One region of the Micromonospora sp. DT47 genome, then DNA from elsewhere that is predicted to be linked to it. Evidence: predicted binding sites of a transcription regulator. Region 1 holds the regulator's gene; the other holds the start of a gene.
The links. The regulator HspR, encoded in region 1, represses chaperone genes until heat shock. The targets are predictions, from matches to a motif close to TTGAGTNNNNNNNACTCAA.

Region 1 (3,514 bases):
CCGGCACCAGCCGACCCGCCGACCGGCCGGGTCGACCGTACGGTCCACCCGGCCGGTCCGGCCGTCGCCGAATTGCTCCCGACAGGGGCTACCGCCAGCCCGGTACCGCGCGCTACCGTGGCGCCCCAGCAGGTCAGGGTTCCGCAGGTGGGCGGTGCGCTGCGCACCCGCGGGCGCGAGCGGAAGGTTGCCGGTGAGCGTGCAGGAGTCGACCTTCCACGGCTTCGCCAACCCCGTCGATCCGTCACCGACGGAGTTGCGGGCCTGGGCGTACCAGCCCGATTCGGTGCCACTGACCTCCATGCCGCCGGACTGGGACCTGCTGGTGGCCGGGGACCACCTGGTGCTCACCCTCTTCGACCTGGCCATGGACCCGGCCTGTCCGGCCCGCCGGTTCGCCCTGCACTGCCTCTACATCTACGCCGCGGACGGCATCCGGACGAACTTCCGCGCGCACCCGAAGCGCCGCTTCCGGAAGGTGGTCGAGCAGGCCGAGCGGGACGGCGACGAGCTGATGCGCACCTGGGCGCACAACAGCCGGATGCTGCTGGCCCGGCAGGACCTCTTCGTCTATCGGGACTGGTGTGAGGGCGGCCTGGTCCGGGAGAACCGCCGGCTCGGCTAGTCCCGCTCTCGGTGGGTGTGGCCCGCCGGCCACCGCCGCACGCACGGCGAACGGGCCGGGGCCCCCCGTGGGTCCCGGCCCGCACGTCGGCGGATCGTCAGCGTTCCGATCCACCCTGGTTCCGGCGTCTCGCCTCGGTCCGCCCCTGGTCGACGCCGTGGTCGACCTGGTCGGCGAACCGGCCATTCTTGATCTTGTCAGTGAACTCGCCCTCGGTGACCCGGTCGAACCTCTCCCGGACCTTCTCGGCCACCTTCTCGAGCCGGTCCTCCGCCTGCTGGACCACATCCTTGGCCGATTCCGCCATGGCTCCCCCTGCCAGTTCGGAGTCCGGATTGTTCAGGTTGGACCTGCTTTTAGGCTAAGGCAGTCGCCCCGGCTCGCGCCGGGAATTCCGGGAACTACGCCGGGTCGAGGCGGTTTGACAGCCATGGTGTTCCACTCGCCATTCGCATCGGCGGCGTGCCCGACCGATCCGCTCGGTATGTCCGGACCGGGTGGGCGGCGGGGGCCCTGACGGACGACGGGTCGAGCCAGCGGCGCAGCGCGCTGGTGCGGCCGGGGGGCGGTCGGCGGCGGCGAGTTGCAGGTGGCAGCCGGCGACGCTGTGCAAGATCGACCGGGTGGACAGTCGGAGAAGGCGGGTGCGGCCCGCACGCGCCGTGCGGGTGCGGCCGCCGGGAACCGGCCCGGCGGTCAGCGGTCGGTGCGGCGGGGGCGCCAGACCACCAGCGCGGTCGACGTGCGGTTGGTGGGCACGAGATCCCGACCGGGGAAGGTGGCCAGCGACTCCAGCTCGGCGATCCGCCGGTACGCGGCGTCCAACTCCGCCTCCAGCCGGGCCACCCGCTGCTGCGCCTGCTCCAGCAGGCGCTCCAGACCGATGATCCGCTTGACCCCGGCCAGGTTGATCCCGTCGTCCTGGCTGAGCCGCTGCACCTCGCGCAGCAGCACCACGTCGCGCACGCTGTAGCGACGCCCGCCCCCGGCCGCCCGGCCGGCCTGCACCAGGCCGAGCCGGTCGTACTGGCGCAGGGTCTGGGGGTGCATCCCCGCCATCCGCGCCGCGACCGAGATCATCAGCACCTTGGCCTCGTAGGCAGGGTCACCCGAACCGACGAAATCGCCCGACATCCCGCTCACCTCCGCACCCGATCCACCGGTCAACCGACCCGACGCACCCGCGCGTCGAGATGTTCCCGGGCGGCCGGCGGCGTCGACCCGGCGAACGACTCCAGCGCCGCCCGGGCCTCGTCCGACACGATCGCCGGCACCACCACGTCCAGCGTGACCAGCAGGTCACCGGCCTGACCGTCGCGCCGGACCACACCCTTGCCCCGGGCCCGCAGCACCCGCCCGGACGGCGTACCCGGCGGGACCCGCAGGGTCACCGCGCCGTCGAGCGTGGGTACCCGCAGGTCGATGCCGAGCACCGCCTCCGCGAAGGTGATCGGCACGGTCAGGGTCAGATCGTCCCCGGTACGCCCGAACAGCTCGTCCGGGCGGACCTTGACCTGCACGAACAGGTCACCGGCCGGGCCGCCGCGCTCGCCCGCCTCACCCCGCCCGGCCAGTCGGATCCGCTGCCCGTCGGCCACCCCGGCGGGGAAGCGGACGTTCAGCGTGCGGGTCTTGGTCACGCCGCCGGTGCCGTGGCACTCCGGGCACTTCTCCTCGACGACCGTGCCGACGCCCTGGCAGTTGCGGCACGGCTCGGAGAAGCTGAACGACCCCTGGTTGCGGGTGGTCACCCCGGCGCCCTGGCAGACCGGGCAGGTCTTCGGCTGGGTGCCGGGCTTCGCGCCGTTGCCGTGGCAGGTGTCGCAGACCCCGGGCGCGCGCAGGGTCAGCGGGAGGGTCACCCCGCGTACCGCGTCCTGGAAGTCGAGCGCGACCTCGGTCTCCACGTCCCGGCCGCGGGCCGGGCCGCGCGGACGTGCCGGGCCGCCCGCGCCGCCACCGGAGAAGATCGAGCTGAACAGGTCGGTGAAGCCGCCGCCGCCGAACCGGGTGTCCGCGCCGGCCCCGCCGCCGAACAGGTCGGAGACGTCGAACGGCACCCCGCCGGGCTGGCCGGCGCCGCGGGCGTTGCGCCGGAACGCGCCCGAGCCGAACAGCGAGCGCATCTCGTCGTACTCGCGGCGCTTGGCCTCGTCGCCGAGCACCGCGTACGCCTCGGAGACGGCCTTGAACCGCTCCTCGGCCTTCGGGTCACCGGGGTTGTGGTCCGGGTGCGACTCCCGGGCCAGCTTCCGGTACGCCTTCTTGATCTCGTCCGAGGAGGCGGACTTCTGCACGCCGAGCGCGGCGTAGTAGTCCTTCTCGATCCAGTCCTTGGAACTCACCGGTCCACCCCCTTCCGAGTGATGTGGCCCGGTCGCCCCGCCCGCCGTGAGCCGGCGGGCGGGGCGACCGGATGGTCAGGCACTATTCCGGGTCGGCGACCGCGACCAGCGCCGGCCGCAGCAGGCGCTCCCCGAGCAGGTAGCCCCGGCGCATCACCTGCACGCAGGTCGGCTCGTCGACGTCCGGCGAGGTCTGGTGCGCGACCGCCTCGTGCCGGGTGGGGTCGAACGGGTCGCCCTGCTCCCCGAACGGGGTCAGGCCGAACTTGCCCAGCGCGGTGGTGAGCTGTTCGGCCACCGTGCCGAACGGCCCGACCAGGTCGCCGTGCTCCCGGGCCCGGTCCAGGTCGTCCAGGATCGGCAGCAGCGCGGCGAGCACCGAGCCGGTCGCCTGCTCCTGGACCACGCCCCGGTCCCGATCCACCCGCTTGCGGTAGTTGGCGTACTCCGCCGACACCCGCTGCAGGTCCCGGGTCCGCTCGTCCAGCTCGGCCCGGAGGGCCTCCAGTTCGGCGCCGAGCGGGGAGCCGGCCGCGCCGCCGTC
Region 2 (3,514 bases), on a different contig from region 1:
GAGTTCCCCGATCAGGTCCAGCGCAGCCAGCCGTTCACCCTGAAGGTGTCGACCCGGAACCTGGTCCGGGACCGGTTCCTCGCGGCCGGCCAGGGCGGCTACTACGTGGAGAGCTCGCTCCTCAACGACCAGGGGCTGGTCCGCGGCCACTTCCACACCGCGTGCCGGATGCTGCAGAGCACCGGCGAGGCCCCGTCGAACCCGCAGGACGTGCCGGCGTTCTTCGTGGCGACCGAGGACGGCGGCGGCGGCGGCCAGGCGGACGAGGTGTCCATCCAGATCCCCGGCCTGCCGCAGTCCGGCATTGCGCAGTGCGCGGTCTGGGCCGGTGACGGTTCGCACCGGATCCCGATGATGGAGCGGGCCAACCAGACCCCGGCCTTCGACGCGGTCCGGATCGAGGTCAACTGACCGGTCGTACGCGGCGCCGGGGCCGTCCGGGGGTGACCCCCGGACGGCTCCGGCCGTGTCGTCACACCAGCGCCGGCGCGCCCTTGACGGGCGCCGGGGCCGGGGCGCGCAGCGCGGCGATCCGCCGGGTCCGGGCCGGGGCGGCGAGCAGGTTGCCGGCGGCCACCAGCAGGGCCAACCCGAACAGGCCCAACCAGAGGGCGAATCGCCCCGTACCGCTCGGTCACCAGCCCACCGGCGGTCGGGCCGAGGCGCCGGCGTACGACGGGCTGAAGTGTCGACGAAACTGCCCAGGCGGTTGATCAGGGTGGCGGTCCACAGGTATCAGAACGTGCGGGGCAGCCCACCGGCCGTCTGCCTCCACCAGTGCGCCACGCGCCACCTCCGTAGATCGTTGCGGTAATGCCCGCCGGGCATCTCGCTCATCACAACCTAGGGGTACGACAGTGCGCCGGTCATGCGTTTTCGATCGTGGTGCGGGTCACCCGGGGCGCCTAAGGTCGGTGGATGTCCGACGCGCGCTTCCCGGTCCTGCTCGACGGTCCCGGCAACCGGGTCGATGACCCGGGGGAGCTGCTCGTCGGCTACCTGGACTGGTACCGCGAGGCGTTGGCGCGTAAGACCGCCGGCCTCTCCGAGGAGCGCGTGCGCGCCCCGGTGGACCGCCTCGGCTGGTCACCGCTCGGGTTGGTGCAGCACCTGGGCTGGGTGGAGCGGCGCTGGATCCGTTGGGGCTTCGCCGCGGAACCGGTCGCGCCCGCTCCGCCCGGGGACGACGACGCCGAGTGGCGGGTCGGCGACCGGTCGGCGGCGCAGGTCTGGCGGGCGTACCGGGCCGAGGTGGCGCACACTCGCCGGATCATCGCCGGCGTCGACCTGGCCCGGCCGGCCCGGCTGGGCGGCCGGTTCCACGCGGCCGAGGACGCGCCGTCGCTCGGTCGGATCCTGTTCCACCTGCTGCAGGAGTACGCCCGGCACGTCGGGCAGCTCGACGTGGCGCGGCAGCTCATCGACGGTACGACGGGGAGTGACCGGTCGGTCGGGGTCTTCGTCGGCGCACCGACGGGTGGAAATTGTGAACGGCGCGAAAAGCGCCGGGGCCTCCGCCGATTTCTCAGCGTGACCCCGGTGCCTCGGATCGTGATCCGGTCGCGGTCAGCGGTTCTTCCAGGCCTCCACGACGGAGACCGGGATCCGCCCGCGCTCGGAAATCTCGTAGCCGTTCTTGGTGGCCCATTCCCGGATGGCCCGGTTCTGCTCGCGGTCCATTCCGGAGACCCCGGTCCGGCCGGGCCGACGGGTCGGGCGAGCGACCTCCACGGCGCCCCGGCCCATCCGACGGCCAGCGCTGATGTACGGGTCCAGCGCCTTGCGGAGCACGCCTGCGTTCTCGTCGGAGAGATCGATGGTGTACGCCACCCCGTCCACGCTGAACTCGACGGTCCGATCGGCCTTTCCGCCGTCGAGGTCGTCGGTCAGAACGGTGATTACTTTCCTTGCCATCGCCATTACTCCCTGTGTCGGGCGGGGTGTGCTAAGAGTTTGACCTATCCGCCGGCAAATCCGCAACAATATGCGTCGCTTTCATTTGGCGGGTCGCGTCAATCGTGGGAAATCCGCGGACGGCCAATCCACCCGGCCTGGCCGTCCGGCCGGCGGCGGCGGGCCCGGATGTGTCCCGGGTCACAGGGAGGAACACGGGGAACGCTTGGTGACTTGAGTGAGACACGCTCAACCCAACGCGATAGCAGGTGTTCGATGGCAACTCTTCCGGTACTTCCGCTGACCGACGCCGTCCTGCTGCCCGGCATGGTCATCCCGGTGACCCTCGACCCGACGACGCAGGCCGCCGTCGACGCGGCCCGTGCCACCGGCGACAAGAAACTGCTGGCCGTGCCCCGCATCGACGGCGAGTACGGCCCGGTCGGCGCGGTCGCCCTGATCGAGAAGGTCGGCCGGCTGCCTAGCGGCGAACCGGCCGCCGTCATCCGCGGCCTGTCCCGCGCCCGGATCGGCTCCGGCGTCCCCGGACCCGGCGCCGCCCTCTGGGTCGAGGCGACCGAACTCGACGAACCCGCCCCGGCCGGTAAGGCCCGGGAACTCGCCCGCGAGTACCGCGCGCTGATGACCTCGGTCCTCCAGCAGCGCGGCGCGTGGCAGGTCATCGACGCCATGGAGCGGATGACCGAACTCTCCGAGCTGGCCGACGCGGCCGGCTACGCGCCCTGGCTCAGCCTGGCGCAGAAGACCGACCTGCTCGTCGCGCCGGACGTCACCGCCCGGCTCGAGCTGCTGGTCGGCTGGGTGAAGGAGCACCTGGCCGAGCAGGAGGTCACCGAGCAGATCAACAGCGACGTCCGCGAGGGGCTGGAGAAGTCCCAGCGGGAGTTCCTGCTCCGCCAGCAGCTCGCCGCGATCCGCAAGGAACTCGGCGAGGACGAGCCGGACGGCTCCGCCGACTACCGGGCCCGGGTCGAGGCGGCCGAGCTGCCCGACAAGGTCCGCGAGGCGGCGCTGCGCGAGGTCGGCAAGCTCGAGCGGGCCAGCGACGCCTCCCCGGAGGCGGGCTGGATCCGTACCTGGCTCGACACCGTGCTCGAGATGCCGTGGAGCACGCGTACCGAGGACAACACCGACCTCGACGCGGCCCGGGCGGTGCTCGACGCCGACCACGCCGGCCTGGCCGACGTGAAGGACCGCATCCTGGAATACCTCGCGGTGCGCAACCGCCGTGCCGAGCGCAACCTCGGCGTGGTCGGCGGACGCGGCTCCGGCGCGGTGCTCGCCCTCGCCGGCCCGCCCGGCGTCGGCAAGACCAGCCTCGGCGAGTCCGTCGCCCGGGCGCTCGGCCGCAGCTTCGTCCGGGTCTCCCTCGGTGGCGTCCGGGACGAGGCGGAGATCCGCGGCCACCGGCGCACCTACGTCGGCGCGCTGCCCGGCCGGATCGTCCGCGCGCTGCGCGAGGCCGGCTCGATGAACCCGGTCGTGCTCCTCGACGAGGTCGACAAGCTGGCCGCCGGCTACTCCGGCGACCCGGCCGCCGCCCTGCTGGAGGTCCTCGACCCGGCGCAGAACCACACCTTCCGGGACCACTACCTCGAGG

Region 2: a site for HspR is predicted at 2,128-2,146, ahead of lon (endopeptidase La). Genes of this name have one in related genera too.

What each region holds. Positions count from the first base shown of each region.
Region 1 is NZ_JBNCLC010000001.1:490,073-493,586, forward strand. Features, by position in the region: gene ACLQ2U_RS02445 (hypothetical protein) at 194-625, shown strand; gene ACLQ2U_RS02450 (hypothetical protein) at 723-932, opposite strand; gene ACLQ2U_RS02455 (heat shock protein transcriptional repressor HspR) at 1,322-1,759, opposite strand; gene dnaJ (molecular chaperone DnaJ) at 1,789-2,970, opposite strand; gene grpE (nucleotide exchange factor GrpE) at 3,053-3,514, opposite strand, start outside.
Region 2 is NZ_JBNCLC010000006.1:32,980-36,493, reverse strand. Features, by position in the region: gene ACLQ2U_RS11335 (hypothetical protein) at 1-411, shown strand, start outside; gene ACLQ2U_RS11330 (hypothetical protein) at 473-604, opposite strand; partial or broken gene ACLQ2U_RS11325 (DUF664 domain-containing protein) at 919-1,368, shown strand; gene ACLQ2U_RS11320 (histone-like nucleoid-structuring protein Lsr2) at 1,567-1,914, opposite strand; gene lon (endopeptidase La) at 2,170-3,514, shown strand, end outside.